DNA from 3 places in the Clostridium sulfidigenes genome. Region 3 is predicted to be linked to each of the others. Evidence: riboswitches for the same ligand, from Rfam matches in the RefSeq annotation. Region 3 holds a riboswitch; each other region holds the start of a gene.
What was found. Region 3 has a riboswitch for cyclic di-GMP ahead of ACTNBA_RS02685 (prepilin peptidase). Riboswitches for the same ligand answer to the same signal wherever they lie in the genome.

Region 1 (10,998 bases), on a different contig from region 3:
TTTGGTAAAACTAAATTTACTTTTGCAGCCTCAACTTCTTCAAAACCCTTTATAGTTCTTTCAAGTTCTCCAGAAAGTGCTCTTTGATACATTATTCTTGATTCTTCATCTGTAGCCCCAATGCTACCTTCATCAAAAAGTTCAAAGCCTTGGCTTCCTTCTGTTATTTGAACCTCTGATAGCATTTCCATTCTCAGTTTATCTACTTGAGACTTTTCAACTAAGATGGAATTTCCTTCTATTTTATACTTAGTTCCTTTGCCCTCTAAATTGGCTATAATCTTTCCTGAATCTTGGGAATCCATATTTGAAAATAAAACTGTATACTTTGGTTTAAGTGATACATAAAGTAGTGTTCCTATTGCTATAAAAGTCACCACCGCAATTATCACTAAAGCTATCTTTCTAGTTTTCGACATGGAATTCCACTTATCTTTTATCTTCTTCATTAGCTCCGATAGCTTACTCATCTAATCCTTACCCCCATTATACTTGCATATTATTAAATTCCTTATAAGCATCAACTAGCTTATTTCTTATTTGAATAGCAAGCTCTAGGGACATAGATGCCTCTTCTGTAGCTAATACTACTTCATGGATACTTTTCTCTCCTGCAATATATCCTGTTACATTATTATCTGCTTCAACTTGTAGATCGTTGACCTTTTGCAATTCATCCTTTATAACAGCTGCAAATCCTGTGCCACTTGAAGCGCTATTCTCTTCAGTATCCTTTTCTTTTACCCCATAAATTTCCCTTAGCTCATTTTGAAAAATTGTTGCATTTGGTATGTAATTGTTCATCATAAAGTACTACTCCCATCTTTTATTTACCTATTTCTAAAGTTTTTAAAAACATACTTTTTTGTGCATTCATTGCATTGACATTGGCTTCATAAGCTCTACTTGATGCTATTAGCTCCACCATTTCATTGGAGATATTTACATTTGGCATAGTTACAAATCCCTCTTCATCTGCATCTGGATGACTTGGATTATACACCTTAATAAGTTCTGATTCATCATCTACAATGCCAACTGCTTTAACCCCATTTAACTTGTCCTCTACTTTTCCATTGCTTTTATTGTAGGCTTCCTTTAAGTTCTCTTGAAACATAGCAATCTTTCTTACATAAGGCTTTCCATCTTTTCCTCTTGTAGTTCCTGCATTAACAATATTAGAAGAGATAGTATCCATTCTTAATCTTTCTGCAGTAAGACCACTAGCTGAAATTCTCATTCCTCTAAATGCCTCCACTTTTAGTTCCCTCCTTTTATAACTCTACTTGTACTATTTAGCTTTCCACTGGCAAATCTAACTAAAGATTCATACATCATAGTATTAGCAGCTTGACTTGTCATTTCTGTTTCAATATCCACGTTATTACCATCTTCTCGCATAGATGCACTGTCATCTCTTTTAACTTGTACATCTTTGTTCCCAATGCCTATATGTCTTTCATTTGTAGTTTTCAAATTACCATTTGCTTTTGATTCTTCCATCACTTGTTCAAAGGGAACATAATATCTCTTATAGTTTTTTATATTTACATTTGCAATATTATTAGCAATAACTTTATTAGCCTCAACAGTTACATTCATAGATTTTTTTAGCAATCCATATACTTGATTTTGTGACATTTTATACCTCCATTTTCCATAAAAACATACTTGATGTTTATAAATTAGACATAAATACTTAAATCCCTTCTTTTTTTTGTTAGACCTACGAATTTTTTTTTATTTTTTATGCTTTAATCTTACGTTAAATAGAAATAAGTCTATAAACTTAATTATAAGTAAAATATAGTATGGTAAATATTGAATAATAATGGTTACATGTTATTTTATGTAAAATACTCTTTAAAAACATGAAACTAAGTAATTGTTTACAATTCAGTATATTTTACAAAATCCTTTGTAATTTTTTACAATAAATTGTAAAATTTATATAATAAAAAGCTACTCAAAAAGAGTAGCTTTTAATTACAACAAGGTTAAAATAAAAATATTATTTACTTCTATAATACCTAAAACAAAAAGTATACTTACTCTTTGGCAACTGGCTGGCATCCCCTTAGGCTTAGCCCCTATAGCTTTGCGTCACTAACTTTCGTTAGTTTTGCCTATTTAGTTTTTTCACATATCTGCATTATATACTATATTTTTCTTCCATTCAACCTTTTAAACTGAAAATTTTTACTTTTTACTTAAAATTCCCTATTTGCTACATGAAATTTCTTTTCTCTACCTATTAGGATATACATTGCTCAATATTTGTAGAATATCCTGTGGAAATTCATTGCTTTGAGCCATCATAGCCATACCTGATTCCACTAAAATTGAGTTTTTAGCATATTCAACCATTTCTAGTGCTATATCAGTACCAGTAATTTCACCTTCTGCCCCTTCTACCTTACCTGCTATTTCACTGGTATAATCTGCAGTAGACTCCATTCTATTACTTAGAGCTCCATACTTTCCTCTTCCAGAACTCAGCTTATCTATAGCATCATCTAAGCGTTTTAATCCATCATTCATATTCTCTACACTTATTTTATTGCTACCATCAGCATTCACAAGTCCTAGTCCTGTAGATGTTAAATTATATGTTGGCAGTTTAGTTACATAATCACTAGTTGCTCCAATAAGTAGATCCACTGTATCACCTGGATTATTTTTATCAGCTAACAGCTTTACACCATTCATCTCCGTATTATTTGCAGTATAAGTTATATGTTCTAAATTTTGATCTATTTCCTTTTGAATAACTGCTCTATCTTCCGGTGTAGTTGCTCCTCCAGCTTGAACCATAAGTTCTCTAGCCCTTTGCAAGGATTCACTTATACTTTGCATACCACCATCCATGGTTTGCATAAGACTTACACTATCTTGAATATTTCTAGTGGCCATTTGAAGACCTCTAATCTCTAACTTCAACTTATCACTCTTAGCCTTAGCATTAGGATCATCTCTATAGGTCTGTATCTTATTACCTGAACTAATACTACCATAAGCCTTAGACTGAGCTACTAAATTTTTAGTATAGCTATTAAATATCCTCATAGCGGACATATTTCTACTTAATCTCATTATCTCACTCCTCACAAAAATTATCACAAATTCCCACGAATTCCCACGAATTCCCACGAATTTCCATGGGGTCAGACCCCCAGGAAATTTTTCCCTTGGGGTCTGACCCCGTGGAATAAAGTTCCATTTATTCAAACTATGTTGACAACTAAATCCATTTTACTTATCGTCACTTTTTATTAATTACTTTATGATTAGCAAAAGCATTAACATCTATTTTTAACCATTAATGCTTTTCCGTTCTTTCACAAGTGCCTGTGACCAGATTTAATTGAAAAAATTACCACGGGGTCAGACCCCGTGGAATTTTTTTCCTTGGGGTCTGACCCCAAGGAATATTTATACTGTAAATTTATTGATAATACCTTGTAGTTCATCTATAATATTTACCAATCCTTCACTACCATTGGCTATTTCTTCGATACTTGCTGATTGTTCTTCTATAGCTGCTGAAGCTTCCTCAGTTCCTGCTGCATTTTCTTCTGCTATTGCCGATAAATTTTGCATTAGTTCTACTAGTTTTTCTTTATTTTCATTCATCTTTTCTGATGATTCATTAAGCTTATCTATAACATTATTAGTTATTTCTATAGAATTTGATATTCTATGAAATTTTTCTTCAGTTTTTTCTACACTTTCAGATTGGGAATCAATTATCCCTTTTACTACTTTCATTCTATTTACTGCATTTTCAGATTTTAATTTTAACTCTTCTATTACAGTTTTAATTTCTCCTGTAAAATTATTAGATTCTTCAGCAAGTTTTCTTATCTCTTCTGCTACTACGGCAAAACCTCTTCCATGCTCGCCTGCTCTTGCTGCTTCAATAGCTGCATTCAAAGCAAGTAGATTTGTTTGTTCTGATATAGATTGAATCATTGTACTTGCCTTTTCAATCTTTTCTGCACTTACGTTATTACTTATTATAATTTCATACACCTGTTTAGAAGCATTATTACTTTCTCCCGTTTTTAATACCAAATCTTTTAATATAATAAAACCTTCTTCTTTTTCCTTTTCTATATCCTTTGCAGCGTTATTTAATTCCTCTGTATATTCTTTATTCTCTTCTAGTAAACTACCCATTTCTTCTACACTTAAAGCCGCTTCTCCTGTATCTTGAGCTTGGCTACTTGCTCCACTAGCTATATTTTCTATAGTTCTTGATATCTCTTCAGAAGCTATGGCTGATTGCTCCGCTGTTGCTGTTAGTTCCTGGGAAGTTGCCACTACCTTTTCTGCACCTTCTGAAGTTTTTATAACAAAGTCTCTTACATTGTCCTCCATAACCTTAAGAGAATTTGACATAACACCTATTTCATCTTTTCTCTTTATATATTTTATAGCGCTTCCATTTTCATCAAGTTTAAAGTCTAAGTTTGACTGTTTTTTTATAGTATTAGTTAAAGCAACTATAGGTTTTGTAATTGATACTCCTAAGCCATAGCTTATAGCAACAGATATAAGCAGTCCAATAACAATTACTATAACTACTGATTTTATGGTAGATAATACCCCATTATTATATATATTCAAAATAGATTCTATAGATTTACCAACATAATAAATACCTATGACTTCATTATTATCACCAAAAATAGGTGCATACTTTGTCATATACTTTTCGCCTAAAATATCAGCTTCTCCAAAGTATTCATTACCCTTTGAAATCTCTTCATAGGCTTTACCACCAGCATCCAATTTTGTTCCAATAATTCGTTCCCCTTTATCATCTCTAATTGTAGTCAAAACTCTCACATAATCCTCACCAGACTTAGCAAAGACAGTGGCAAGTATATCCATACCTTCTGTCAATTCGTCAATATACTCATGGTCACCATCAATGGGCTTACCATTAGAGTCTATAAGTTTCCCATAATCATTAAGACTTAATGTACCAAACTGTTCCTTAAGATAAATATCTAGCATACTATACCCGGAATCTATTGTTTCCTCGAATTGTTTGTTTATAATATTTTTAGTAACACTAAATGACTTAAAAAGTCCCATAAACATCATAGACAACGAAATTATTATAATAATAGTAAGAATAATAGTAGTTATTTTCCATTTTAAACTTTTCATAAATTTAATCTCCTCTGTCACAAAATTTTAGCAATATATAATTAAAATTAATAATATTATCGATATTTATTATAATAACTTTATGGGTTTTTATAAACTTCATGACGTTTAAAAAGCATTAACAGCTATTCTTAGCCATTAATGCTTTTTACAATTATCTATTTACAAAAATAATTCTGGTTCTTTTCTATGTATGAAATTGATTTCTAATTCTTCTTTATGCTTTAAATATCCCCTGTCATCAAAATACTTTGCTTCTACAGGACATTTTTTAATACATGCACAACATTTAATACAAATTCCATTAACTTTAGTCACATCATAAAGGTCAATAGTGCCCATGGGACAAACACTAGCACAAAATTTACAATCTATACAACTATCCTTAGTTTTGGGCTTCACCTTTCTTATATCAATAGGCTCTCCCTTTTCATCCCTAGGCATATAATAATTTCTATAAAGCTTTTGTCCTTTTATTAATAGAACCTGTCCACCTTCTTCAGCAACAATTTTACTATATATTTCATCAGCAAATCTTCTACCTATATCCATATCCTTTTCATCAGGTCTATTCTTAGCCAAGGTTTTAGAAAAAGAATGTTGTCCTATAAATGCAGCCCCTGAAATAACCTGAAAACCATCTAGTTCTAATATATCCCTTAACTCTATTAAAGCATCATCATAATTTCTATTTCCATAAACCACTACTGCAATAGCCAACGCACCATTACCTTTAATAGAATTTAAATACTTTAAAAGCACATTAGGTACTCGCCCTGCATAAACTGGAACTCCCACAATAACAATATCATCTTTTGAAAAAGATACAGATTTCTCCCTTATCTTTGGTAAAGTAAAATCAATATTATTTATGCTTTCCTTTAAGTTCATAGCTTCTGAAATTCCTTTTGTTATACTAGATACTACCTTCTTAGTTGTATCTGTAGCACTAAAATATAAAGTATTTAGTTTATAATGCAAAATAGCCTCCCCCCTAGCAAATCTTTACCTAAACTTCTATTCCATCCTGTATTCTCATGAAAAACTTAGTTGAACTTACACTTTATTCATTATACTGAATTTGCCTAATTCCTATTTTCTCCTCTCTTAAAATTGAAATTATTCTTTCAGAAGCTTTTCCATCTCCATAAATATTTTCAACATATTCTACTTTTTTAGAATTCATAACATTATAATAAATCATATCTTCTTCTGATAATGTATTAAGTTTATAATTTACTAATTCTCTCCAACTTGTATCTGGCATTACTACGCATGCCTCTTTACCCAAAAAATAGGATTCTTTTTGATATCCACCACTATCTGTTACTACTTTATAGCAATATTCTGTTAATCCCATTAATTTCAAATAGTCTACTGGTTCTATTATCTTTAGGTTTGATATTAAGTCTTCCAATCCAAATTCTTTTATTCTTTTTTTAGTCCTTGGGTGAATAGGTAAGACTACCTGTATTTCCTTAGAAACTTTATTAACTTCTTTTAATATTTTCTCCAGTTTTTTGTGTACATCTACATTAAAATCTCTATGTAAAGTCATCATAATATACTCATTTTTTTTAAGATTTAATTCTTCCAGTATAGAATAATCAAATCTAGGTTTCATTTTTAAAAATATATCATACATAACATCACCAGTAAAATACACATTATTTATTATTCCTTCATTTTTTAGATTTTCTACCCCTAAATAGCTTGGCGAAAACAAATAACTAGATATCCTATCTGTTAATACTCTATTAGTTTCTTCAGGCATATCTCTGGGTTCTTGTCTAAGCCCTGCTTCAACATGTGCTATATGAATCTTTAGTTTAGACGCTGCAATTGCTCCTGCTAATGTAGAATTTGTATCTCCATACAATAAAACAATATCTGGTTTTTCTATTAACATTATTTTTTCTAATTCAATCAGCATTTTTCCTGTCATCTCACCATGACTTGATGCTTCAATTCCAAGATTATATTTTGGCTTTTTAATATTTAGAACATCAAAAAAAATTCCTGACATATTACTGTCATAATGTTGACCAGTATGTACAACAATTTCATCTATATCACTGAATTTATTTATTTCATTTTGTACAATTGCTTCTTTAACAAATTGAGGTCTAGCACCTATTATAGATAAAATTTTCATATATCATACTCCTATCTTTTTTAATAGATTCATTCTATTTAGTATACTTCTACTAAATCAACTTACTATTTTATACCTCTCTTATTTTAATTAATGCAGTATTTCAATTATATTTAATGTCATCTAACTACCTTAATCTTTTAATTCTCTATTGTATTTAATAAATATGCTTGTCTTTTTCTAATATAAAAATCAGGATATGATTTTCTTAATCATATCCTAATTTTTTTTGAAATTCATATATATTTCAGACTTCTACTTTTTATTTGACCTACTCTACATAATATTTTCTAGTAAAAATGAAAAATCCTCTATTCAATTTAATCATTTATTATCTAATAAAAATGTGTTATTACATTTTTAACATTTCGCTTAACTTATACTATTCGTCTTAGCAACAACTTTTCCTTTTATTAAAAAAATCTTATTCATTCCTCCAACTGAAAAACTTAATATCTCTTTAAACTCTACGTATTCTTTATATCTTTCAATAATTTCTTGTTTAGAATTAAACCATCTAACATGACCATCAGAATAAAAATTAGGCACTGAAAATAAAATTGTAGACCCTTCCCTAATTCTACTTAATATTTTCAAATCTCCATCCACATGCTCTAAAACTTCAAAAATAATAACAGTATTATATTTTTCATTAAACAAAGTTGTAGTATAAGCATTATCTATATTAAATAAATTTCTATTCTTATCATTTCTTATTTTAGCATATTTAATTGCTTCTTGACTAAAATCTATTCCTCTATATTCTTCTATCCCATTATCAAATAATAATTTAGCAAATTGGCCAGGTCCACATCCAATATCTACTATATTCGGTTTATCTATTGTCTTTATTATCTCTAATGCTTTAAGCCAAATTTCATAATAATGAGTTTCACTATAATGTTTAAAATAAGTTTCGTTCCAGCCTCCACTTTGGTATGCTATATTATAAAAGTCACTATTTTCTTCTTTATAATGTTGTTTTAACCAACTATTTTTCTCTTTACATTCACTAGATAAAAAACAATCCTCTTTAATTGTTTTTTCAAAAACATTAATTAATTTTTCAGCTAAACTTTTTCTTTCATATTCCCTTACGTCTTCTGTCATTTGAAATGTAGGTAATGTTCCATTTTCCCATTTACTATACATCTCTATTATATAGTCTTCAATTCCTTCAATATCATCAAATTCAAAATTCTTTCCTCTATTTGTTTTATCTATCAACTTTTCTACTAAACTTTCTTTAGGTGATAAAGACAATATAGGTTTACATAATCTCAAATATTCAAACACCTTACCTGTATAAACAGTTCTATTTTCATCTCCTTTGCCTATAACTAGAAGTAATAAATCAGAGCTAATTGCTAAATTAAGACTTTCTTCATGATTAAGATATCCTGTAATTTTAACTATATCATCTAAATCATTGTCAATAATATATTTTCTCCATTGTTTTTCATTTTCTATCCATGGAAATAATACATTTATTCTATCTTTAATTATCTTTCCACTTTTAATTAAATTTATAATTGCTTTAAGAAACGTCTCTGGAGTTCTTATCATATATAAAAGTCCATTATGTACAATCGTAAATTTCTCATTTTTTTCTTTTTTACTATTTAAATTATTAAAATCTTCTTCATCATATCCATTGGTAATTTCATGTACTTTCTTAGTTATAAGACCAAATATTTCTTCATAATTTTGTTTTGAAATTGAAGTTACTGTAATTATATCATCAGCTTGATTAACAATACTATTTTCCATAGCAAAATTAACCCTATATGCTATAGAACTTTTATTAAAATTTACATAAGAATTATTTGTCCATTCATCTCTAAAATCAGCAACCCACGGTTTATCATATTTTTGCTTTAAGTAATATCCAATAATGTGGTCAGAATATGGTCCAGATGTTGTGTATACCATGTCAATTTTTTCAAAATCCACTTTATCATCTATTTTATCTAAAACTTCTGCTGCCCATAGTATATAAGTATCTGGTTGGAATAATAATTGATTTAAATGTTCTTGGGATTTATTTAACTCCTTTATATATTCTTCCATTAACCCATTATCATTAACTATTCCAGAATATATCTGCACTAATTTATTCGCATAAGCTGTATCAACATTCACTCTTTCATCAATTCTTATTACTTCTATCTCTTCTGGTATTTCAGAAACTAATGTTTCATCTTTAAGAGGATACATTGTGTTACCTACTGTAACAACTATAGGTTCCCATCCAAAATCTCTAAGATATTTAACGAATTTTAGACTCCTTTGAACTCCAGAACCTCCTACTGGTGGGAATATATGAGCTATAAATAAAACTTTCTTTCTACTTATATATTCTTTCACCTCTTTAATTTTTTCCAATTCAGCTAACTTATTTCTAATACTTTCTTCTATTTCTCCATCTATTACTTTTAAAGCCTTAGTATAATATCTATAAGCTGTTATAAATTTTTCATTAGTTTCATATAAATAAGCTAAATTATATAGTATATCAAAATTAAAAGGGTTTACTTCTAGTCCTTCTTTTAATATCCTCTCTGCCTCATCTATATCCCTTTCCATTATAGCTATAACACCCTTAATAGAATAAATATCTATATCCTCACTAACAATATTTTCATATTGATTTAATAATTTCTTTGCGTCTACTATCAATCCTTGTTCTAATAAATTCTGAATTTCTTCTTTTACTTGATTTTTGTTTTCTTCTTGATCTTCTATCCTCTTAATACTTTCTTTTGTATTAACTAGTTCATTTTTTTCTTTATCTTCACTTTTTTTATTTTTTTCTTCTACCATTTTTTCTAACTCAACTAAAACTTCTTGCATTTTTTCTTTTATAAGTAATTCTTTTAACTCTTCTAGTCCTTTATAAGTAAAATTATCTGGATAAAAAATTGCTTCTATGTACTTCATTACTGCATCATTAACTTTTTTCTGTTTAACTAATATTCTAGCTATTTCAATATTAGATATATAACTCCCTATTCCCCTTTTAGAAATACTATTATTTATTTCTCCTATATCTATTGCTTTATTATAGCTTTCTATAGCCTTTATATATTTTTTATTTTTTTCAAACACTTTACCATAATAGTAGTAATAATCAGGATACCTTTTAATAGAATTATCCTCTTTTAATGCATCTAAATAATTTCTTAATTGTTTATAACTTTTTTCTCTATACAGACATTCTGCAAGATTTAATACTAAGCTATCATGATAAGTCTTTCTTCCCTTTTGTGAATATTTATTAGATTCTATGAAAGCATCAATAGCTTTACCATATTTGTTTTCACCCATATATGTTATCCCTAAGTTATACCACTGAAATCCATCTTCAGGATTTTTTTCAAGTTCATCCTTTATTATAGTTATATTTCTTTCTGTCTTTTTCTTCTTTATTACATTTTCATGCAAATATCCATAGTGTATTATTTTGCAAACTGATGTATCAAAAGTACTTAAAGATTTTAAAGGCTCTCCATTTAATGTTATTTGCTCATGTATTGCACCTATATATTTTGGATTATCATTTTTCAATAATCTAGGCATAACAGCAGAATATAATATATTGTCAATTCCTAAGAAGTTATACATTGGTATATTATATCCATCAACGTTTTCTTTATTTAACTGTT
Region 2 (10,998 bases), on a different contig from region 3:
TTGACATTTCTATTTTCCAAGTATAAAATGATATTAAAAGGTACAGAATTTATAAAGTACTTAATTGCAAATAAAAAATTAATCTGAAGTACAAAAATTTATAGGAGGAAATTTAAAAATGAAAAAATATTTATTTAGTATTCTTTTAGTAGTAGCTAGTATAGCGTGTTTTACGATATTTAATGTAGTTGGTTCCGAAGTCTTGCCAGATGGAACTCTATCTGAACCATTCTTTCTTATACCAATAGGATTTTTATTTGCTGGCATAGCTATTATATCAGCAATAATAATTTATTTAGTATCTAAATTTGTAAACAGCAATAACCAATAAGTGTATAGTCTATTATTTTCAATTAATAGATACGTATTAGAACTTAATTATTGTATATTGTGTTATCTTAGTAGTTCTAGATAGCAAAAATAGGCCTATAGGCCTATTTTTTTGCCTTCTATAATCATAATATATCGCTTTACATCATCATTTTAATTTCTTTAAACTCATCAAGATCAGTATAAAGTTCTCCCTTGTATGGATTTCTCTTAGTTTTCCTTATTTTATATATCATATAAACAAATACAGCTATATTACTTGCAAGAGCTATAGCTCCTAAAATTGTATAAATAGTAGTATTGTAAGTCGATTTAACTACAAACATTCCTGTATCCTGGAAATTTGGAAAAGTTTGAGCAAACATGCACCATATAGCTAAGGTCTGAGCTCTATGCTGTAGCCAAGCACCTTTTCCAACAGTAAATGCACATAGAGTTGGCGCAATAAGTAATGCTAAGCCTGCGTACCAAGAATGAGTAGGTATGCAATTATAAGTATATACAAAATTCCATAAATCATATGCAATAATCCAGAACCAAAGCATATCAGGCCATAGCATATCCTTACTTTTGTCCTTTCTAGTTTGTTTTCTAATTACTATTCCAAACCAACCAGTTATAGCAATGATATTTAGTATACCAGCCGCTGCATTCATATAATTCCAAGGACCACCCATTACACCTACTACTTCACCTTCAATAGCTCCTGAATTTATCATCCAATAAATGGATCCAACTTCAATATCTCTTGCCACTGCTTCTATAATGTTAATAGCTAGAATCAACGGTGGAAAGCATAGTGCAATTTTATTATCAGCTAGTCTCCAAACAACCTCACCAGTAATTTTATCCTTTTTCTCAATATGACGAATACACCAAAATCCAATACATCCTGCTGTTGCAGAATAAACTTTAGCTAGATGGAACCAGTCAGTATAGGTAACATCCTTTAAAACAGTCATCCAAACAACTGTTAAAATAATTGGCAAAATAACAAAACTAAAAAATCCTGCCCACTTCTGTCTTCTAGAAAACTCATTGAATAAAAACAAACCTGCAAAAACTACAAACCACATTCCCCATGCAGAAAACATTGTTGCTCCTTCAACATAATTAAATTCAAACATTTTATTCACCCTCTACCCCTATTTAAATTTAAAATTACTTTATAAAATCTTTTATAGTTAACTAATTTATTTAAAAAGTTTCTTTACTTTTTTAGTTGTAATTTTCACTTTACGTTTAAGAATTTGCTTTATAACTACAGGTTTTAGATCCTCATAGGCTACACCCTCACCATCATATTTTCTTACAAGGGAAATAGCATCAAACTTACATTTAGTGGTACATTGACCACATCCTACACACAGGAATTCATCTACAACCGTTGCACCACAGCTAAGACAACGTTCTGTTTCCCTTTTTATCTGGTCTTCAGTAAATGTTTCACGTAAATCTTTAAATGTTTTCCTTGATTTGCTTCCATCTACATGACCTACACTTTGTCTAGGAGTACTATCATATCCTTTAAGTTCTATATTTTTCTTATCTAATGCATGATATTCTTTTCTATCTCGACCAATAATCAAACTTTGTCCTGGTTGAACATAACGATGAATTGAAGTTGCACCTTCCTTACCTAAAGCAATAGCATCTATTGCAAACTTAGGTCCTGTTAATGCATCACCACCAGCAAAAACATCAGGCTCACCTGTCTGTAATGTAAATGGATCTGCTTTAATAGTATTATTTCTATTTAGTTCAATTTTGCTATCTGATAAAAGTTCTCCCCAATTCATTCCCTGACCTATTGAAAGCAGTACAGTATCAGCCTTAACTATGATAGTGTTATTTTCATCATAAGATGGACTAAATCTTCCACTTTTATCAAATACAGAAATACATTTCTTGAATTCTACTCCTGTAGCACGACCATTTTCAACAATTACTCTCTTTGGTCCCCAAGAATTATTAATTTCAATATTCTCTGATAATGCTTCCTCAATTTCCTCTGGAAGTGCAGGCATTTGTTCACGACTTTCCAAACAGTACATTTTAATTTGTGTATTTCCAATTCTAGTAGCTGTTCTCGCAACATCTATAGCAACGTTACCACCACCGATTACGATTACATTGCCTTCAAGTTTTAACTCCTTACCCAAGTTAACATCTCTCATAAAATCTATACCGGTTATAACATTTTCTACATCTTCACCTTCAATGCCAAGGTTCCTTCCCATACACGCACCAATTGCAATATAGAAGGCTTTAAACCCTTGATTCCTTAATTCATTAAGACTTATATCTCTTCCAACCTCAACGCCAATCTTGAATTCAACGCCTAATTCTTTCAGTATGTCAATTTCAGCATTTATTACATTCTTTTCAAGCCTGAATGAAGGTATTCCTAAAGTTAACATTCCACCAAGAACCTTTTCTTTTTCAAACACAGTTACTTTATACCCATCAATGGCTAAGTAGTATGCACAGCTAAGACCTGAAGGCCCTGCTCCCACAACAGCAATTTTTTTACCGTACTCGTGCTTACGTTTAGGCACATATCTATGATCAGTATTTAAATCTTGTTCAGCAATAAATTTTTTGATTTCATCAATAGCAACTGGATCGTCAATATCTCCCCTAGTACAATCTGTTTCACACTTTCTTGGGCAAATACGTCCGCATACTGCAGGAAACGGATTTTCTTGTTTGATAAGTTCAAGAGCTTCTCTATATCTTCCTTGAGAAGCAAGTTTAATATAACCTTGAACTGCAATATGAGCTGGACAATTGGTTTTACAAGGACTTGTACCTGTATCAACTACATCTTTTCTATTGGTTCTATATTCAGGATTCCATTTATCTGGACCCCACTCAGTATCTCGTGGAGTATCAATTCTCTTTATCTCAGTAGTTACTGGTGTTTTGGAACATAATTTTTGCCCCAATTGTAGTGCATTAACAGGACAATTTTGAACGCACTCTCCACAGGCAACACATTTCTCTTTGTCCACTTTAGAAACATAATTTGAACGTACCATATCAGCGTTAATAAACATACTAGCAGTTCTTAAAGCCAGACAAGAACATCCACAGCAATTACAAATAGCATGAGTTTTACCAGAACCATCTAAGTTAGGTATTTGATGCATTAAACCGTTTTCTTCTGCTCTCTTAATAATTTCAAAGGCTTCTTCACGAGTAATCTGTCTACCTCTCTTCGTACGTATATAGTATTCTGCAGCATGCCCCATCTGAATGCACATGTCTTCCTTGAGGTGACCACAGCCTTCTCCCATAGCTTCTCTTGCTGTACGGCATGAACAATCAGCAACTGAAAATATATCATTATCATTAAGATACTTAGAAACTTCCTCATAGGATGCTCTTCTAGTTTCACCTTCAATGGCATGTTCTATAGGTATAACACGCATAAGACCTACTCCTACAGGAAAACTTCCTGCTGTCTTAGGTCCCCTTACTCTTCCATAGGCTTCAAAAGCCCTAGGAATCTGAGGATACTTTTTAACATTCTCCTTATTGTTAACCATCATTTCCATGATACCTGGAACCCAGGTCTCATACCAAAATGTATCTACTCCATCAATTTCATTTACAAAACAAACCCCTGCATCTGCTAATTCTAATAAAAGTTCTGTTGTTTTCTCTACAGATTTGCCACATAAAGGAGCAACATCTTTAGCAGTAACCTTTTTACGTATTTCCATACAAAGTACAACTTCTGCCATTTCTTCTGAAACAACAGGTTCAAGAATCATATACTCGGGATCTGTAGCTTTGATTTCATTTTTCGAGCCACGCTTCTTATTACTGATGTGATTTGCAAGATCAAGTACCTTTTCCTTGACCATATATTATCCCTCCCCAAAATAATTATATGTCATCATAAACAAAACTATAAACACCAGTGTTTACAATGAATTGCAAAGATGGCAAGACTCATTATTAATATTAACTATATTAAAATAATCAGCACTTTTAGGTTTTATTAAGTTATTAAAACAAAAGTAACCGAAAGAAACTGATTATTATATAGTCAAAATATTTTAAAGTAAGTTTATAATACTTTTAATGTTATGAATTATTTAAAGTTATTTATTTTTCCAATTATTTATTTGTCCACGTATCCAGTCAGCCCATTCTCCAATCCCCTCTCCAGTTTTAGCTGAAATTGGGATAACTTTAATATTTGGATTCAGTTTTTTTACCCTCTCTTTTACTGCCTCCATATCAAATTCAAAATAGTCCGCTGCATCTATTTTGTTCACTAATAAAACATCAACTATTGAAAACATTAAAGGATATTTTAAAGGCTTGTCATCTCCTTCTGGTATGCTTAGAATCATAGCATTTTTTGATGCACCAGTGTCAAATTCTGCAGGACACACTAAGTTCCCAACATTCTCTAATATTGCAAAATCAATGTTATCTGTTCCAAGACCTTTTAAACCTTGTCTAGTCATATCAGCATCAAGATGACACATTCCTCCTGTATGCAGTTGAATTACTTTAACTCCAGTCTGTGAAACCTTGTGTGCATCCACGTCTGAATCAATATCAGCTTCTAAAATACCAATGTTCATTTCATTTTGCAGAGCTTCAATTGTTCTTAAAACAGTTGTTGTTTTCCCTGAACCAGGTGATGACATAAGATTTAATAAAAAGACCCCATCTTTTTTCAATTCTTCTCTAAGTAGCTCAGCCTGATGATCATTGTTGTCAAAAACACTTTGCTTAATTTCTAAAACTTTAAATGCCTCCATGTAAACTCTCCCCCATTTCATATTTAATTTAGGTTACTTTATTGAAGTAGGTTACAATATATTATTACCAACCGTTCCACAATATAACATAACAGTTGTTATGTTTATAATATAATACGCACCTACCTTTGTCAATGAATTAACATTCGAAATAATAAATATGTTATGAAAATGCAGACTATTATGTCTTTAATATAATGGTCCTATAATATGTGAATCATGATGTTGTAAAAATATGATATACTATTTTTAAATGGGGTGAATAAAATGAACGCTAATGAACCTAATGAAAGAAAGCAACATATTTTAGATGCTGCAATTAGTGTATTTATAGAAAATGGCTTTGAAGAAACAAGTATGCGTCAAATAGCCTCAGCTGCTGGGCTTACTACTGGTGCAATATATCATCATTTTAAGAACAAGGACGAGCTATTCTACCACGCAGTAAAGGAAGCTATGTACTTTGCTCAAAAACTTTCTGAAAAAGATGAAAGTAGTAATCTTAAAAGCACTGAAAATATGTTAAATGAAATTAGTAATAAAGTTAGAGAACGTATGTCTAAGGTTAATGAGCAACGCCTTTTAGTTTTATTAATAGGCTACGTATTATCTAAAGGTGGCTCTCTTAGTGAAAGCCTTAAACAAGATTATAATGAAATAATAAATAAGGTAGCAGATATGTACTTTTACGCATTTGGTATCGAAAATAAAAACTGCAAAAAAAGTCTTGCTACTATTTTAATAGCAGCTCTAGATGGTGTTGCAATGCAATATTCCCTAGGGGTTTTAAAACAGGAAGATCAAGAATTCAAAAACACCTTTGTGAGATTTTTTGCAGAAAGTATTCCTGCATTTATGGAAAAAAATAAATCCTAAGCTAAGCTACATAAAACAAGGATACTTGTAATTTTTACATAGCATCCTTGTTTTTACTATTATTTAAATAAATGATATCCATTTCCACCTGTTTTTTTAGCTTTATACATTGCCCTATCTGCTTCTAATATTAGTTCATCAATATCATTAACCTCATTGGGTAATATACTAATACCTATGCTTAAAGATATTTTTATTTGCTCTTCTTTACAATATATAGCTTCAGTAAGATTAGTAATTCTGGAGGCTACAGCTTCACATTCATGGTAACTTTTTATAAAAGGTAGTAATATTAAGAATTCATCACCACCAAACCTAGCAACTATATCCCCATTTCTAGTAGATTCTTTTAGTATTTTAGCTACATGAATGAGAACCTCATCTCCTTTTTTATGTCCATATGTATCATTTATATATTTGAATTTATCAACATCTATAAACATAAGTCCTAAAAGACTATTATTTCTTTTAGCATTATTATAAAATTCATCTGCCATTTTATAAAACAATGTTCTATTCGCTAAACCTGTCAGTCCATCATAATAAGCTAATTTATTAATAGTTTTTTCCTTTTCCTTTAATTCTTTATTTAAAATATATAATTCATTCACATATTTTTTTAGTTGATCAATACGTAAAAATTGATTAGTCACATCAATAAATTCAATAAGTATAAAATTCAAATTATCTTTTTCTATTCTACTTATCTTTAAATTTAAATTTTTATTATTACTTAGCAAATCTTTATGCATAGCTGCCGAAAAAAACATTTTTCTTCCATCATTGATTATACGATTTATTGTATCTTTAAAATAACCTTTATTTAGACTAGGAATAACATCATATATACAACTATTTTTTACTTTTTCCTCACTAATATGGGTTAAACATTCCATATGATTATTCCAAAATAAAATTTTAAAATCTTCGTCTAATATGATTATTCCTTCGTTTATATTATCTAATATATCATATAAAATTCTATCCACAGAAATCATCTTCTATCATTCCTACTTTATTTAATAATTGACTTAATGAACTTAAAGTAAGATTAATTATTATAGCACCCGCTATTTCCGAATCGTCTATTTTAAAGGTTATATATAGCATCAAAATATGCTCGTACTCTTTGTTCTTTATATTTTTTTCAAAATCCACTTTATTAAATACGTTAACTTCTGGTAAAGTATAATTTAATTTTAATTTTAGATAATTTCCTATTTCGCCAATTATTGAATTTAATATTATATTTCCAATTTCCTTTATAATATCAAAATCTATATCAGTAAAATTCATATTACATAGTTGATTTTCATCATTTTCATTTAAACATAGGTTTATAAATGTTCTCATTTTATCCGCTGGGAATATTAAGCTTGCCTTTCCTCTAAGTTCATCTTCAAATGCTATAGAGGATACCATAATAGTTCCTTGCATTACTTGCGGAAGATAATCATCTATTACTATTGCTTTTTCGTTCAAATCTAAGATTTTCAAATTTGGTACATTTAATAATATTTTTTTATTTATTATTTCAGACAATATACTCGCTGATTTACCTACACTTATATTAAATAACTCTTTTAATATATCTTCTCTTTCTACATTATTCTTCATTTTGAACATTCCTTATTATCTCACATATAGATTTTGCTTTTTCTTCAGTAAAGGGCTTGTTTATAAATTCTATTACACCATATGAATCTATTTCTTCCTTTATACTTTTTTGAACATCTGCTGAAACTACAATTATTTTTGCATTAGAATCATATTCATTTATTAATTTTATTAATTCTCCTCCATTTAATTTAGGCATTAATAAATCTACAAATGTGTAATCAGGTTTAATACTTTTGTATTTTTCTAATCCTTCCTCTCCATCCTTTGCAAAATAAGTGTTTACGTCATCTAAATATTTTACAATTAAGTTACCTATTATTTTTTGAGAAAAAGTAGAATCATCAATAATTAAAATATTCATTTTAATATACCTCCTATGTTTAGTTATGGAATAATTCATCCATTATAAAATTAAAACCCTATATTCATAAAAATTATGAATATAGGGTCGGTTGCATCACTAACTCCATACATATAAGATGCCCAAGCTAAATATGTACTTCACAGTTTCCCTTGTATTTTAATCCAATTTAAATTATAACATTTAAATATTATCATTTAATATAAACTGTTTCAATAGTTATTTATCTTAATTTTCAAAGTTATACTTTTATTGGTTAGTTAGTTAATCCTTTATTGGTTTATATATGTGTTATTTTTATAATGAAAACTCTAATTGGTAATCTCTTGGGTCATTTTCATATAGTTCTTTATTTATTTCCTCTGCTTCTTTACAGCCTATTGAAAAATAAAAAGCAATTGTTTCTTCAGCAGAACCTGCACAAATATAAATTTTATCTGCTTTCCACTCTCTTGCAACATTTGCAGAAAGTATGAATAAATTTTTTCCTATTCCTTTATTTCTACATTCTAAGGTTATGAAAAGTTGATCTAATAAAACATAATTAAATTTTTCACCAAAAAATTCACGATTAATTGTTGAAAACCCCAGTAATTTATTATTATCATCAAAAGCAGCAATGGCACTTCCACCACTTAAGATAGTTTTTTTCAAATTTCTGAGATGGTATTCATAGCCGTTTGGCCAATCACAATCTCGGTAATTTATTTCCACTAATTTACGTTTACCATCCACATCTCTCCATGCTTTTCCTATATATTGAGATGGATTCATTTTGTTTATATACTCACATTCCTCTAATTCTAATTTTCTATATATAACATTTCCCATACTTCTACCTCCAAATACTCATGCAAAATAATCCTATTCTATAACACTTTGAACTCCTTAGAAATTTTCTCTTGCCACTAATTTTTACAGTAACTTCACTTTTATATTTACTATTTACATAATACACATATTCTAGTAAAAATCCAATAACTCTAACTTCAGTAAAATCTGTATTCTCAATTAAAATTTTATTTTCAGTGAATAATTATAGAACTGTTATCCCAAAATAGTATAGAGATATGTCTTGGCATCTTTTCATAATGCTTGAAAAATTTTTTTTCTTGCAATTGAATCGACTTTATAAATATTTTAATTTTAATTTATACACCCCATAATTTAAGTATTTATAGGCTTTAAGACATAATTTCAAAACAAATTTTATTTTCAAATTGTTTATTATATAGGTTATTTATGTAAAGGTGACCATTAATTAATTGAAAATTCATTATGCTTTTCCACTTCACATTAGTGAAGATTCATGATAAACTTATTTTTACCAAAGAATTTCCTAGTAACAAATTTAAAGCCACAGAAACTCACTTTTTTTTATTTAACGTTATAGGAGGAAAATATTATGAAGAATCTAATGAAGAAATGGAATGGATTAAGTTTAGTAAAACGTATAATCATAGGTTTAATCATAGGTATTATATTAGCCGTAACCATTCCTAATGTAGCAAAACCATTATCAATCTTTGGATCTTTATTTGTAGGTGCTTTAAAAGCCATTGCACCTATCCTAGTCTTATTTTTGGTAACCAGTGCTATTTCCCAACACAAAAGTGGTCATGAAACCAATATGAAAACCGTTATTATTCTTTATCTTTTAGGAACATTCTTAGCCGGACTTGTAGCTGTTATTGCAAGCTTTATGTTCCCGGTAAGCCTAACCCTTGTAGCTGGGGTAGAAAACATTACTCCTCCTGGCGGTGTAGTAGAAGTTCTTAAAGCATTACTATTAAACCTAGTTGATAATCCAGTAAAGGCTCTTTTCAATGCTAACTACATTGGTATATTAGCTTGGGCAGTAATTCTTGGTTTTGCCTTAAAAAATGCTGCAAGTTCTACAAAATTAATAATTTCCAATGTTTCTGATGCATTATCTCAAATGGTTGTATGGGTAATAAATTTTGCACCCTTAGGAATCATGGGACTTGTAGTTGATACTATCGTTACAAGTGGAATAGCTTCACTTCTTAGCTATGGAAAATTACTTTTACTTCTACTTGGAAGTATGATTTTTGTAGCCCTAGTTGTAAATCCAATTATGGTGTACGTAGCTATTCGTCAAAATCCATACCCACTTGTATTTAAATGCTTAAAAGAAAGTGGAATCACAGCATTCTTTACACGTAGTTCTGCTGCTAATATTCCGGTAAATATGAGTTTATGTGAAGAACTTGGTTTAGATAAAGATACTTATTCAGTATCAATTCCTTTAGGTGCCACAATTAACATGGCTGGTGCAGCTATTACTATTTCTGTTTTAACTCTTGCAGCTGTTCATACTCTTGGTATCCAAGTAGATATTGGTACAGCAATAATTCTTAGTGTACTTTCTGCGGTAAGTGCTTGTGGAGCTTCTGGAGTAGCCGGAGGTTCACTATTACTTGTCCCTCTAGCATGTAGCTTATTTGGAGTCCCAAGTGACATTGCTATGCAGGTAGTTGGTGTAGGTTTTATCGTAGGTGTTATTCAAGATTCTGCTGAAACTGCACTTAACTCATCCACAGATGCACTTTTCACAGCAACAGCTGAATTTAGTAAGTGGCGTAAAGAAGGTAAAAAAATAAATATTTCTAAATAGAAATTAAATACTAGTGTAATTCTTATATAAATATAAAAGCCTCCTTAGATAGCTTATAAACTATCCTTGGAGGCTTTAAACCTTTATAACCACTATAAAAATTAGAATCTAATTTTGTATATCATGAATATACAAAAGGTGATGAAAAAATTCATCACCTAAATATTACTTCTTAAATATTCCAAAAGGTTTTCCAACAGGTAAAAATACTCTTCCAAAGTGAGTATTTAATACTGCTGCTGCTGAACCATAGAAAGATACTAAAGCTATTGCTAACTCAGAATAAGCAGCTAGCATATGCGTTCCATGCTCCATTATTCCAAAAGTTGTTAGTGTTAATCCTAAGAATAGGAAATCTATCAATAGGAATATTGTAAATAACACCTTAT
Region 3 (10,998 bases):
TAAAAAAAGCAGTAGAATTTGGTGTAGGAATAAGAATACTACAGCAAGATCCCTTTGAAATGCTAATATCTTTTATTATATCTGCAAATAATAGAATCCCTATGATAAAAAGAGCTATAGAAAATATAAGTAAAGTATTTGGCAAATCTATAAAGTACAAGGGAAATACATATTACGCTTTTCCAACCTTAGAGGAGTTTAGAAGAGCTACGGTAGAAGATATAGAAGCTTTAGGTGTTGGATTTAGGGCTAAGTATATATATAAGGCACTAGAAGATTTGAGTAGTGGTACCTATGATTTAAACGCAATAAAACAAAGTGATGATGATGGATGTCATGAGGGTCTTAAAAATTTTAATGGAGTAGGGCCTAAGGTAGCAGATTGCATAATGCTATTTTCTATGGGGAAATACTCAGCATTTCCAGTGGATGTATGGGTGAAAAGAGCAATGCAGTTCTTTTATGTGGCACCAGATGTATCATTGCCTAAAATAAGGGAGTTTGCAAGAGAGAAGTTTGGTAGCTTATCTGGATTTGCACAACAATACTTATTTTATTATGCAAGAGAAAACAATATAAAAATAGATTAAGTTAGAAATATGTTGATATATAGAACATAAACTAAGGGTATACAAGGTGGGAAAGGTATGGAGAATAAAAATAAGATAAAAAAGTATGTAACAAATGGAGTAATATGGACTATAGTTATAGTAGTATTATTAATAGCCTATTGGGAATTTTCCAAGAAATTCACTGTATTTAGAGATCCAGAAGAATTAAAAAAATTAATACTATCCTTTGGTAGTTATAGTATAATTGCCTTTGTAGTGCTACAAATGATACAAGTAATAATATTCTTTATACCAGGAGAAGTTGTTCAAGTAGCAGGTGGATACATATTCGGACCTTTAGTAGGAGGAATTGCCTCTGCAGTAGGGATAATTCTTGGAAGTGTAGTTGCTTATTTTATAGCTAAATTATTTGGGAAAAAGTATATAAATAAGCTTATTGAAAAAAATAATTTAACTAAGATAAAGAGAATATTAGATGCTGGAAGTAATAATATAGTTATCTTTGTAATATACTTTATACCTGGAATACCTAAAGATATATTAGTTTATGTAGCTGGTATATCCAATGTAACTCTAAGGGATTTTATATTATATTCTTCTGCTGGTAGATTACCATGGATAATCACATCTGCCATGTTTGGCCACGGTATACATAGAGGGGACTATGTATCTATGATAATTATAGGGGTAGTATCAGGAGTCTTATTTTTAGTCGGAATACTTAAAGGACATAGCATTATAGACTTTTTCCATAGAGCCTTAAAGCATAAAGGTAAAAATAAGAGAAAATAAGAGAAAATATTACCATGAGTGAGATATTTTAATATATTCGCTTATTTTACCAGGTTCTATTAAAATAAAAGATTTGCTTATAAAATAATAATTATATATTATTATATTGTAGTTAGCACTCAATAGTCGTGAGTGCTAATAAATAAAGATAAATAAAAAAATTATATAAATAACTAACAATTAGGAGGGTTTTTTATGAATATCAGACCATTAGGCGACAGAGTTGTAATCAAAAGATTAGAATCTGAGGAAATAACTAAAGGAGGAATAGTTCTAGCAGGTACTGCAAAAGAAAAACCACAAGAGGCAGAAGTCGTTGCAGTAGGTCCAGGAACTTATTCTCATGGAAGAGAAATTAAGATGGAAGTGAAAATAGGAGATAAGATATTATTTTCTAAATTTGCAGGAACAGAAGTTAAATTACAAGGACAAGAATATATTATATTAAAGCAAGAAGACATATTAGCAATATTAGAATAAGTAATATATTTTAATGATAAGCTAAGAAATTCACATATCATAGGAGGTAAATGAATATGGCTAAAAGTATTTTATTCGGAGAAGAATCAAGAAGAGCTATGCAAAGAGGTGTAGACGTACTTGCAGATACAGTTAAGGTAACTTTAGGACCAAAGGGAAGAAATGTTATATTAGATAAAAAATTTGGTTCACCACTTATAACAAATGATGGTGTTACAATAGCTAGAGAAATAGAACTTGAAGATGCATATGAGAATATGGGAGCACAACTTGTAAAAGAAGTTGCAAACAAAACAAACGATGTAGCTGGAGACGGAACTACAACTGCTACAGTACTTGCTCAAGCGATCATAAGAGAAGGACTTAAGAATGTAACAGCTGGTTCAAACCCAATGTTACTTAGAAATGGTATAAGAATGGCTGTAGATACAGCAGTTGAAGAAATAAAAAAATACTCTAGACAAGTAGATGGAAAAGAAGACATAGCAAGAGTTGCAGCTATATCAGCAGCAGACGAGGAAGTTGGAGCTCTAATAGCTACAGCAATGGATAAAGTAGGTAACGAAGGTGTTATAGCTGTAGAAGAGTCTAAAACAATGGGAACTGAACTTGATGTTGTTGAAGGTATGCAATTTGATAGAGGATATTTAAGTGCATATATGGTAACTGACACAGATAAGATGGAATCTGTACTTGATAATCCATACATTTTAATAACTGATAAGAAAATATCTAACATCCAAGAATTACTTCCAATTCTTGAGCAAATAGTACAGCAAGGTAAAAAACTTTTAATAATTGCTGAAGATGTTGAAGGTGAAGCAATAGCTACTTTAGTAGTTAATAAATTAAGAGGAACATTTACATGTGTTGCTGTTAAAGCTCCAGGCTTTGGTGATAGAAGAAAAGAAATGCTTGAAGATATAGCAATACTTACAGGTGGTACAGTAATTTCAGAAGAATTAGGACACGACATTAAAGATGCAACTATTGAAATGTTAGGAAGAGCTGATAGTGTTAAAGTTACTAAAGAAAACACTGTTATCGTAAATGGAAAAGGTGCAAAAGAAAATATAGCATCTAGAGTAAATCAAATTAAGAAACAAATGGAAGATACAACTTCTGAATTTGATAAAGAAAAATTAAATGAAAGACTTGCAAAACTTGCTGGTGGAGTTGCAGTAATCAAAGTTGGTGCTGCTACTGAAACAGAATTAAAAGAAAAGAAATTAAGAATTGAAGATGCTCTTGCTGCTACAAAAGCTGCAGTTGAAGAAGGTATCGTTGCAGGTGGTGGAACTGTTTATATTAATGCAATAGAAGCAGTTGCTAAACTAACTTCAGAGGTTTCAGAAATCCAAGTAGGTATTAACATTGTAAGAAGAGCTCTTGAAGAGCCATTAAGACAAATAGCTACAAATGCTGGTGCAGAAGCTTCAGTAGTAGTTGAAAGAGTTAGAAATTCAGCTACAGAAATAGGCTATGATGCATTAAATGCTGAATATGTAGATATGATTAAAGCTGGAATAGTTGACCCAACTAAGGTTACAAGAAGCGCACTTCAAAATGCTGCATCTGTAGCATCAACATTCTTAACAACAGAAGCTGCTGTTGTTGATATTCCAGAAAAGAACCCAGTTCCAATGCCAGGTGCACCAGGAATGGGAATGGACGGAATGTACTAAAATTAAATATTAAATAGAATTAAGACTTTCATGAAGTTTTCATGGAAGTCTTTTTTTACATCCATAATTAATGTTCACATAAATTCTCTCCAAATTTTATCAATTTAATTATCTACAAAGTCTATAAAAACCTTTAAAACAGTGGATTTTAAGGATAAATGTAATAAAATAACACATAACAAGGAAAGTATATAGAAATATAATACAAATTATAGTATAATATGTTTAACATTTATAAATTTATACAACAATAAAACAAATTTATATAAATGTAAAATAAATTTATATAAAAAGAAAGTAAGTTTATATAAAAAGAAAGTAAGTTTAGATACAATGATGCAACTTTTTTATTTGGGTACCTTGAAAGTTGTTGAGTTAATGGTACAACCGGCTAAATTATAAATTTAGTCGGTTTTTTTGCGTGTATTTTATATACACATATGTAAAAATATAGTATAATGATTTCTAAATAGAAATAAATGTAAAAGGATAATAAATTATGGGTTTTATAGTATTTTTATATGGAGTAGTAATAGGAAGTTTTTTAAATGTATGTATTTATAGAATACCTAACAATCAGTCATTAATTAGTCCACCTTCCCATTGTGGAAATTGTGATACTAGATTGAAATGGAAGGATTTATTTCCAATAGTAAGTTATCTATGGCTTAAGGGTAAATGTAGATATTGTGAATCTAAGATTTCTATGAGATATCCCTTAGTAGAAGGGCTTACAGGGATTTTATTAGTAGGAATATATCTTAGATATGGCATAGGGTTAAGCTTTTTTAAGTATTCCCTTTTAACTCTATTTTTAATAGTCATAGCCCTTATTGATTATGATACTACAGATGTGTATTCTAGTGTAGTTTATAGTGGAATGGCAGTGGGTATAATCTTTATCCTTATAGAAACTGTAGCATACTCCCATAGTATAACTAACTATATTATTGGGGGATTAATAGGCCTAGGTGTTATTGGTTTAATATATGTTTTAACTGGTGGCATGGGTGTTGGAGATATTGAAATAGCAGTATTATGTGGATTATTTCTAGGATGGAAATTAGAGATATACTTTTTACTCATATCCTTCATTATAGGAGGAACAATTGCAGTTATGTTAATTGCATCAAAAAAGAAATCAAAGGATGAGTATATTCCTTTAGGACCTAGCTTGGCTATGGGAGCATATATAGTTTTAATCATTGGAGAACAATATATATTAAATTTCATTTAATATAAGGAGTTTTAAGAAATAAAAAGAAGTATAAAACTTTTAGATAAGGACAAATAAATTAATTGTAAAGGTGAGGTGGAGAGAAATGGCAAGGAATACTGTCAGACTAGGTGACTTGCTAGTAAAGGCAAATAAAATTACCAGGTCACAATTATCAGAAGCCTTAGAGATTCAAAAGGTAAAGAGAAAAAAACTGGGAGAATTATTAATCGATGAAGGTATAGTAACAGAGGATATTATTATAGAGGTACTTCAAGAACAGTTAGGTATTGAAAGAGTAACATTAAGTAATATAGATGTAGATTCTAAGGCTGTTAAATTAGTTAACGAAGGCTTATGTAGAAAATATGAATTATTCCCTTTTTATACTGCTGATGGAGTAATAAAGGTAGCTGTATCAGATCCTTTAAATATATTTGCTATGGATGATGTAGCTATAACTACAGGACTAAGAGTGGAACCTTATATATCCACAAAGGATGACATCCATAAGGCTACGGAAAAGTATTATTCAGATAGAAATGTGGAAAGTGCTGTAGAAGAGATAACCAGGTCTAGGATAGTGTTTCATAATAAGACGGAAGATATAGAAAAGATTGATGAAGTTAAAAATGCTCCCACTGTAAAACTAGTGGATTCCCTACTTAAAAATGCAGTGGAACAAAGAGCTTCAGATATTCATATAGAGCCCTATGAAAAATATATAAGAGTTAGATATAGAATAGATGGTCAGCTAGAAGAAATATCATCTTTAAATATTGATGTACTTCCAGGCATAGTTACTAGAATAAAAATTCTAGCAAATCTTAACATAGCTGAAAAAAGAATTCCTCAGGATGGAAGAATAGTTACTGTAATCAATAATAAAAATATAGACATGCGTGTGTCTATAATACCTCTTATCACAGGAGAAAAGGTTGTAATAAGAATACTAGATAGAAGCAACTATAAAATTGGAAAAGATAATCTGGGCATGAGTAGTGAAAATATAAAAAATCTTGAAAATATCATATCTGCACCCCATGGAATAATTTTAGTAACAGGACCTACAGGAAGTGGAAAATCCACCACTCTATATACTATTTTAGGGGAACTTAATGATATTAATAAGAACATAGTTACTGTAGAAGACCCCGTGGAATACTCCATGGATGGAATAAATCAAGTAAATGTAAATAGTAAGGTAGAACTTACCTTTGCTGCAGGCTTAAGGTCTATATTAAGACAAGACCCTGATGTAGTAATGGTAGGGGAGATGAGAGATAGCGAGACTGCTGAAGTTGGTATAAGAGCTGCCATAACAGGTCACCTGGTTCTTAGTACACTACACACAAATGATGCACCATCCTCAGTAATAAGACTTATAGATATGGGAGTTGAACCTTTCTTAGTGGCCACTGCCATAAAAGGAGTAATAGCTCAAAGACTGGTTAGAAGAATATGTCCAAGCTGTAAGGAAGCCTATGAGGGTGATGAAGCTGAAAGGAAACTTCTTAACTTAAATAGTGATGATAAAATAACTCTTCATAGAGGCAAGGGTTGTGCTAGCTGTAATTATACTGGTTATAGTGGCAGACTTGGAGTCTATGAAATAATGAATGTAGATAGAGATATAAAAGATTTAATTATAAAATCTAATAACCCAGAAGAATTAAAGGATGAAGCTGTTAAAAAAGGTATGAAGACTTTATCAGATAGTTGTAGAGAGTTAGTTCTTAAAGGTGAAACCACAATGGAAGAAATGATGAAGATAATATTTATGGATAACTTGTAGAGGAAGGAGAACTAAATTATGTCTAAATATAAATATAAGGCTATTAGCTCTAAGGGTGAAGTTATTCAAGGAGTACATGAATGTAGGAGTAGGGAAGAGGTACTTAACCTTATGGTATCTAGTGGATATTCACCACTGTCCATTGAGGAAGCTATAGGTAGTAAGGAGATTATTCTAGGAAAGAGAAATAAGGTTAACAACAAGGATATATCTATATTTTGTAGACAACTAGCTACCATGATAGAAGCTGGTGTTTCCATAACTAATGCCATAAGTCTTTTAGCAGAGCAAATACCTAACAAGAAGCTAAGGGAAGTCCTTGTAAAAGTAGATGAAGATATAAGAAAAGGTGAAGAATTATCTGTAGCCATGGGTAAATACTCTAATGAATTTCCAACCTTACTTATAAGCATGATTCAAGTTGGTGAACAAAGTGGTACCCTAGATTCCATCATGAATAGGATGGCCACTTACTATGAAAAGCAAACCAAGATGAATGGTAAATTAAAAAATGCCTTAATCTATCCAGGCATATTAGCCACAGTAACAGTGTTTGTAGTGGTATTTATTCTAACCTATATAATGCCAATGTTTATGGATATGTTTGAATCAGCAGGTTCAGACCTTCCAGCCATGACAAAGATAGTACTATCTCTAGGAGATGGTATAAGGCACTACGGTGTATTAATAGGCCTTGTTATTGTAGGTATAATAATAGGCTTTAAATATTATACAAAGAGAGTTGACTCTGGAATTTATATGTACAGTAAATATAAACTGAAAAACTCTCTCTTTAAAGACTTAAATCAAAAGATTGTAGTATCAAGATTTTCAAGGGGATTATCTACAGTTTTAGGAGCAGGACTATCCATAGCCAGCTCCATAGATGTAGTATCTGCAGTATTAGAAAATAAATATGCAGATGTAAAACTAAAAACAGTAAAAGAAAGAATGTTAGCTGGAGATACACTATCCGATGCCATAAAGGAATCACAGTTATTTCCACCAATGCTAGGGTCCATGATAAAAATTGGAGAAGAAGCTGGAGAATTAGACAACATCCTAAGCAAAACAGCAGACTTCTACGACGAAGAGCTAGAAAGAGCAATAGAAGCCTTCACCACAATCCTAGACCCAATAATGCTAGTGATAATGGGAGTAGTAGTAGGATTCCTAATAATCTCCATCCTAACTCCAATGTTTGAAATGTACAACGTAATGTAAAAAGGACAAGCCTATCTTTTAACTAATATGAAAGTCAAGTATTCACAATTATTTAAAGCATAGTCAAAACAAAATAACAGGTCTAACCAGGGGAAACCCTTTAGAAATAAATAGAAATAATTAGGAGGTCATTTTAAATGATAAAAAGAGCAAACAACAAAAAGAAAAAAGGTTTTACACTAATAGAACTAATCATAGTTCTAGCAGTAATGGCAATCATAGCATTAATAGCTATACCAAACTTCGCGGCAGTAAGAAATAACTCTAAGGTTAAAGCAGATAAACAAAGCTGTGAAACTGTAAAAAGGACTGTATTAATGTTAACTGCTGATGAACAAATTACTGTTACAACAGATACAAAGGTTAAGTATAATGCTGTTAGTGGAACAGTTACTGAACCAGTTGATAAAAAAGAATTAGATGATGATGAAATTAAAATAATTCAAACTCAACTTAAAGATATTGGAAAACCACAGCAAAAAATCGATGATAATGTTGCTAATACTTATGTATTTACAATTGATCCAGATGGAAAAATAAGTGAAGTCAGTGTAGAGTATAATAAATAAAACCTATTAATTGCCTACTCAACATAAGTGTAAAGCCACTCTTTACACTTATGTTTCTAAAAATAAATAAAAATATTTCTCTACAAGCTTAAACGCCACTTATATCAACACTTTCACCATGGAAGAACATAAAAACATAAAAAGCTAAAAACATATAAATTTTAGAGATTATACATAACTACTAAGATAGCAAAACACTACAAATCATTGATACCACAACAAATAGTTAACTATTTATATAGGTAAATATAGAAAAGTTTAAATAGCTATATATTTAAATAGTTTTATAGGTTTATAGAATCATAGTCAAATAGTTATATAGACCTATAGTTTCATATTTTAATAGGTATATAGATAAATATTCAATTTAAGGAGTATTAAAGAAAATTTTAAATTGTGCAATGTAATTTAATGATGAAAAAATAATATTATTCATAGTATTTCTCGGGGAATAAAGAAGATATATGAAAATTAATAGAAGTTATGAAAGAATAATAATGAATTTGAAAGTTATCTAGGGTGCTAAGTTATTAGAGCCTTAGTGTATATAAAATAGATATAAATATTGTTAATTGAACATAAAGGATTTGAAGAAGAAGGGAGTGCTAATTTTGAGTTTGTTTAGTAAATCTAAGGTCAGTGAAGAATTAAAGAATAAGGAAATTCAAGTAAATATAGATAATGGTACCTTACTAAATAAGGAAGGTGATCATAAAGGCATTGATGTTGAAAATTCTAAGAAGGAATCCATATGGAACAGAGATATAAAGTTACAGGATTTAAAATTTAAAAGAATAAAAAAAGTTGATGATAGTAAACCGACTAAGCCTAAGAGTATAAGACTTGTAAGTCTTGATATAGGCTCTAGTGATATAAAAATTGTAGAGGGACAAGTTAAGGGTGGAAAATTAAAGGTTTATAATATGAGGAAAATAAAATCTCCAGAGGATATTATTCAAGATGGAGAGCTTTTTAACGAAGAATCCATCTTAATTAAGTTGAAGGAAGAAATGAAAACCTCAAGGGTGAGAACTAAAAATATAGCTTTAGTTTCCTCTTCATCTACAATCATAAGTAGAGAGATTATAGTTCCTTATGTGGAGAATAATGAAGAATTAAAAACCTTAGTTAATTATGAGATAGAGCAATTTCTAGCTATAAATTTAAATAATTATGTAATTCAATTTATGAGGTTAGAAGAAGTTATGGTGGATGAGGTAAGAAAGGAAAAGATATTTACTATTATATATCCGAAAAATCTCATTGAATCCTATAGAAACTTAGCTGAAAAATTACTTTTAAATCCCTATGCTCTGGATATAAGTAACAACTCCATAAGAAAACTAAGCAGCATTGCAGATATATATAATGTAGATTTAATAAATAAAGAGGAGTCCATTTTGTACTTAGACTTGGGTTATAAAAGTGTAGATTTATCTATAGTTAATAATAACAAGTTAGAATTTATAAGGGTTATGCCCATTGGTGGAATAGAGATAGATAAGTTTATAGCAGATTTAAATGGAATTTCTATGGAGGAAGCAGAGGAAATAAAGAAGACTCAGGTTGAAGTAGGAAAGCATAGGAAAGAAAATCAGCTTAATGATGGAGTAGTAGAAGTCATAGAGGGTTGGCTAGAGGATTTAAATAGAATTATTCAGTTCTATACTAATAAAAGTAATGGGAAAAAGATAAGTCATATATATTTATACGGTGGCACTTCTAAGTTAAGAGGAATAGATGAGTATGTATCCTTAAAGACTGGAATAGAAACTACAAAAATAATTACAGCTAACAATATAGAATTTAGTAAAAATGTAAATACAACAACCATTGAAGAGTATGTTAATGCATTAGGTGCATTAGTAAGATTGTAGGTGAGATTATGAATGATTTGAATTTTTTCTATGTGGATACAAATAAAGAAAGCGATGCAGGAGTAAAGAAAGCAATTTTTAGTGCAGCAGCTATAGTTGGGGCGGGTATTATAGTAACCTTGTCATTTAATACTTTTGGAATTTATAGAGCTGAAAAATCAATAAGTGATCTTAATAATAAAATTAATGAAGAAGCTTTTGTAGAAAGTTATAAGGAAAGTTTAGAGGTAGCTACAGAGAGAAAAACCTTTTCTACTTATAATAGTAAGTTAAATGAAATTTTCCATGGCATAATCGATAGAAATAAATTAAGTCCAGACTTTATTGAAGAGATAAATTATACCCTTCCAAAAGAGGTGTATTTTAAATCTATGAATTTTGCAGCAGGTTCTATAGAAATAAATGCTTCAGCTACAAATAGAGAGACTATTGCTGAGTTTCAACATAATATGAATAATATTGAATTCATAGAAGAATCTCATATAGGTGGAATAGTGTCAGACTTAGGTGATGGTGAAAAAGAAGTATTTACCTTTACTATGACCTGTAAACTAAAGGAGGCGTACTATAATGAAAGTAAGTAAAAGAGAAAAATTTTTATTAGGAGTATTAGTCCTCATAATTATATGTACAGCATATTATAAGCTGGTTTATGAAAGGCAATATGCTAAATTGCAAGAAATTAAACAGGAAGAATCAGAGTTAAATGAGAAATATAATGAGATGCTTTTAAATATAAATACTATTACAAAGAACAAAAGTGATATAAAAATATTAAAGGATAGTAT

Region 1: it holds a riboswitch for cyclic di-GMP, as region 3 does, so the genes downstream of both, flgB (flagellar basal body rod protein FlgB) here and ACTNBA_RS02685 (prepilin peptidase) in region 3, are expected to answer to the same signal.
Region 2: it holds a riboswitch for cyclic di-GMP, as region 3 does, so the genes downstream of both, ACTNBA_RS12270 (response regulator) here and ACTNBA_RS02685 (prepilin peptidase) in region 3, are expected to answer to the same signal.

The regions. Positions count from the first base shown of each region.
Region 1 covers NZ_JBQHQR010000004.1:327,012-338,009, forward strand. Annotated here, with positions in the region: gene fliF (flagellar basal-body MS-ring/collar protein FliF) at 1-470, opposite strand, end outside; gene fliE (flagellar hook-basal body complex protein FliE) at 487-807, opposite strand; gene flgC (flagellar basal body rod protein FlgC) at 827-1,258, opposite strand; gene flgB (flagellar basal body rod protein FlgB) at 1,261-1,641, opposite strand; cyclic di-GMP riboswitch class I at 2,055-2,137, opposite strand; gene ACTNBA_RS07185 (flagellin N-terminal helical domain-containing protein) at 2,248-3,093, opposite strand; gene ACTNBA_RS07190 (methyl-accepting chemotaxis protein) at 3,433-5,178, opposite strand; gene ACTNBA_RS07195 (flavodoxin family protein) at 5,341-6,162, opposite strand; gene wecB (non-hydrolyzing UDP-N-acetylglucosamine 2-epimerase) at 6,242-7,333, opposite strand; gene ACTNBA_RS07205 (glycosyltransferase) at 7,706-10,998, opposite strand, start outside.
Region 2 covers NZ_JBQHQR010000010.1:21,463-32,460, reverse strand. Annotated here, with positions in the region: gene ACTNBA_RS12305 (DUF3955 domain-containing protein) at 119-331, shown strand; gene ACTNBA_RS12300 (DUF5692 family protein) at 471-1,457, opposite strand; gene ACTNBA_RS12295 (FAD-dependent oxidoreductase) at 1,524-4,202, opposite strand; gene hypB (hydrogenase nickel incorporation protein HypB) at 4,443-5,114, opposite strand; gene ACTNBA_RS12285 (TetR/AcrR family transcriptional regulator) at 5,382-5,990, shown strand; gene ACTNBA_RS12280 (diguanylate cyclase domain-containing protein) at 6,050-6,979, opposite strand; gene ACTNBA_RS12275 (chemotaxis protein CheC) at 6,972-7,607, opposite strand; gene ACTNBA_RS12270 (response regulator) at 7,597-7,971, opposite strand; cyclic di-GMP riboswitch class II at 8,049-8,131, opposite strand; gene ACTNBA_RS12265 (GNAT family N-acetyltransferase) at 8,269-8,802, opposite strand; gene sstT (serine/threonine transporter SstT) at 9,377-10,609, shown strand; gene ACTNBA_RS12255 (acetate uptake transporter) at 10,775-10,998, opposite strand, start outside.
Region 3 covers NZ_JBQHQR010000002.1:164,467-175,464, reverse strand. Annotated here, with positions in the region: gene ACTNBA_RS02705 (DNA-3-methyladenine glycosylase family protein) at 1-590, shown strand, start outside; gene ACTNBA_RS02700 (TVP38/TMEM64 family protein) at 648-1,364, shown strand; gene groES (co-chaperone GroES) at 1,560-1,844, shown strand; gene groL (chaperonin GroEL) at 1,901-3,529, shown strand; cyclic di-GMP riboswitch class II at 3,847-3,931, shown strand; gene ACTNBA_RS02685 (prepilin peptidase) at 4,029-4,766, shown strand; gene ACTNBA_RS02680 (GspE/PulE family protein) at 4,852-6,540, shown strand; gene ACTNBA_RS02675 (type II secretion system F family protein) at 6,559-7,764, shown strand; gene ACTNBA_RS02670 (type II secretion system protein) at 7,902-8,333, shown strand; gene pilM (pilus assembly protein PilM) at 8,945-10,210, shown strand; gene ACTNBA_RS02660 (PilN domain-containing protein) at 10,219-10,794, shown strand; gene ACTNBA_RS02655 (type 4a pilus biogenesis protein PilO) at 10,781-10,998, shown strand, end outside.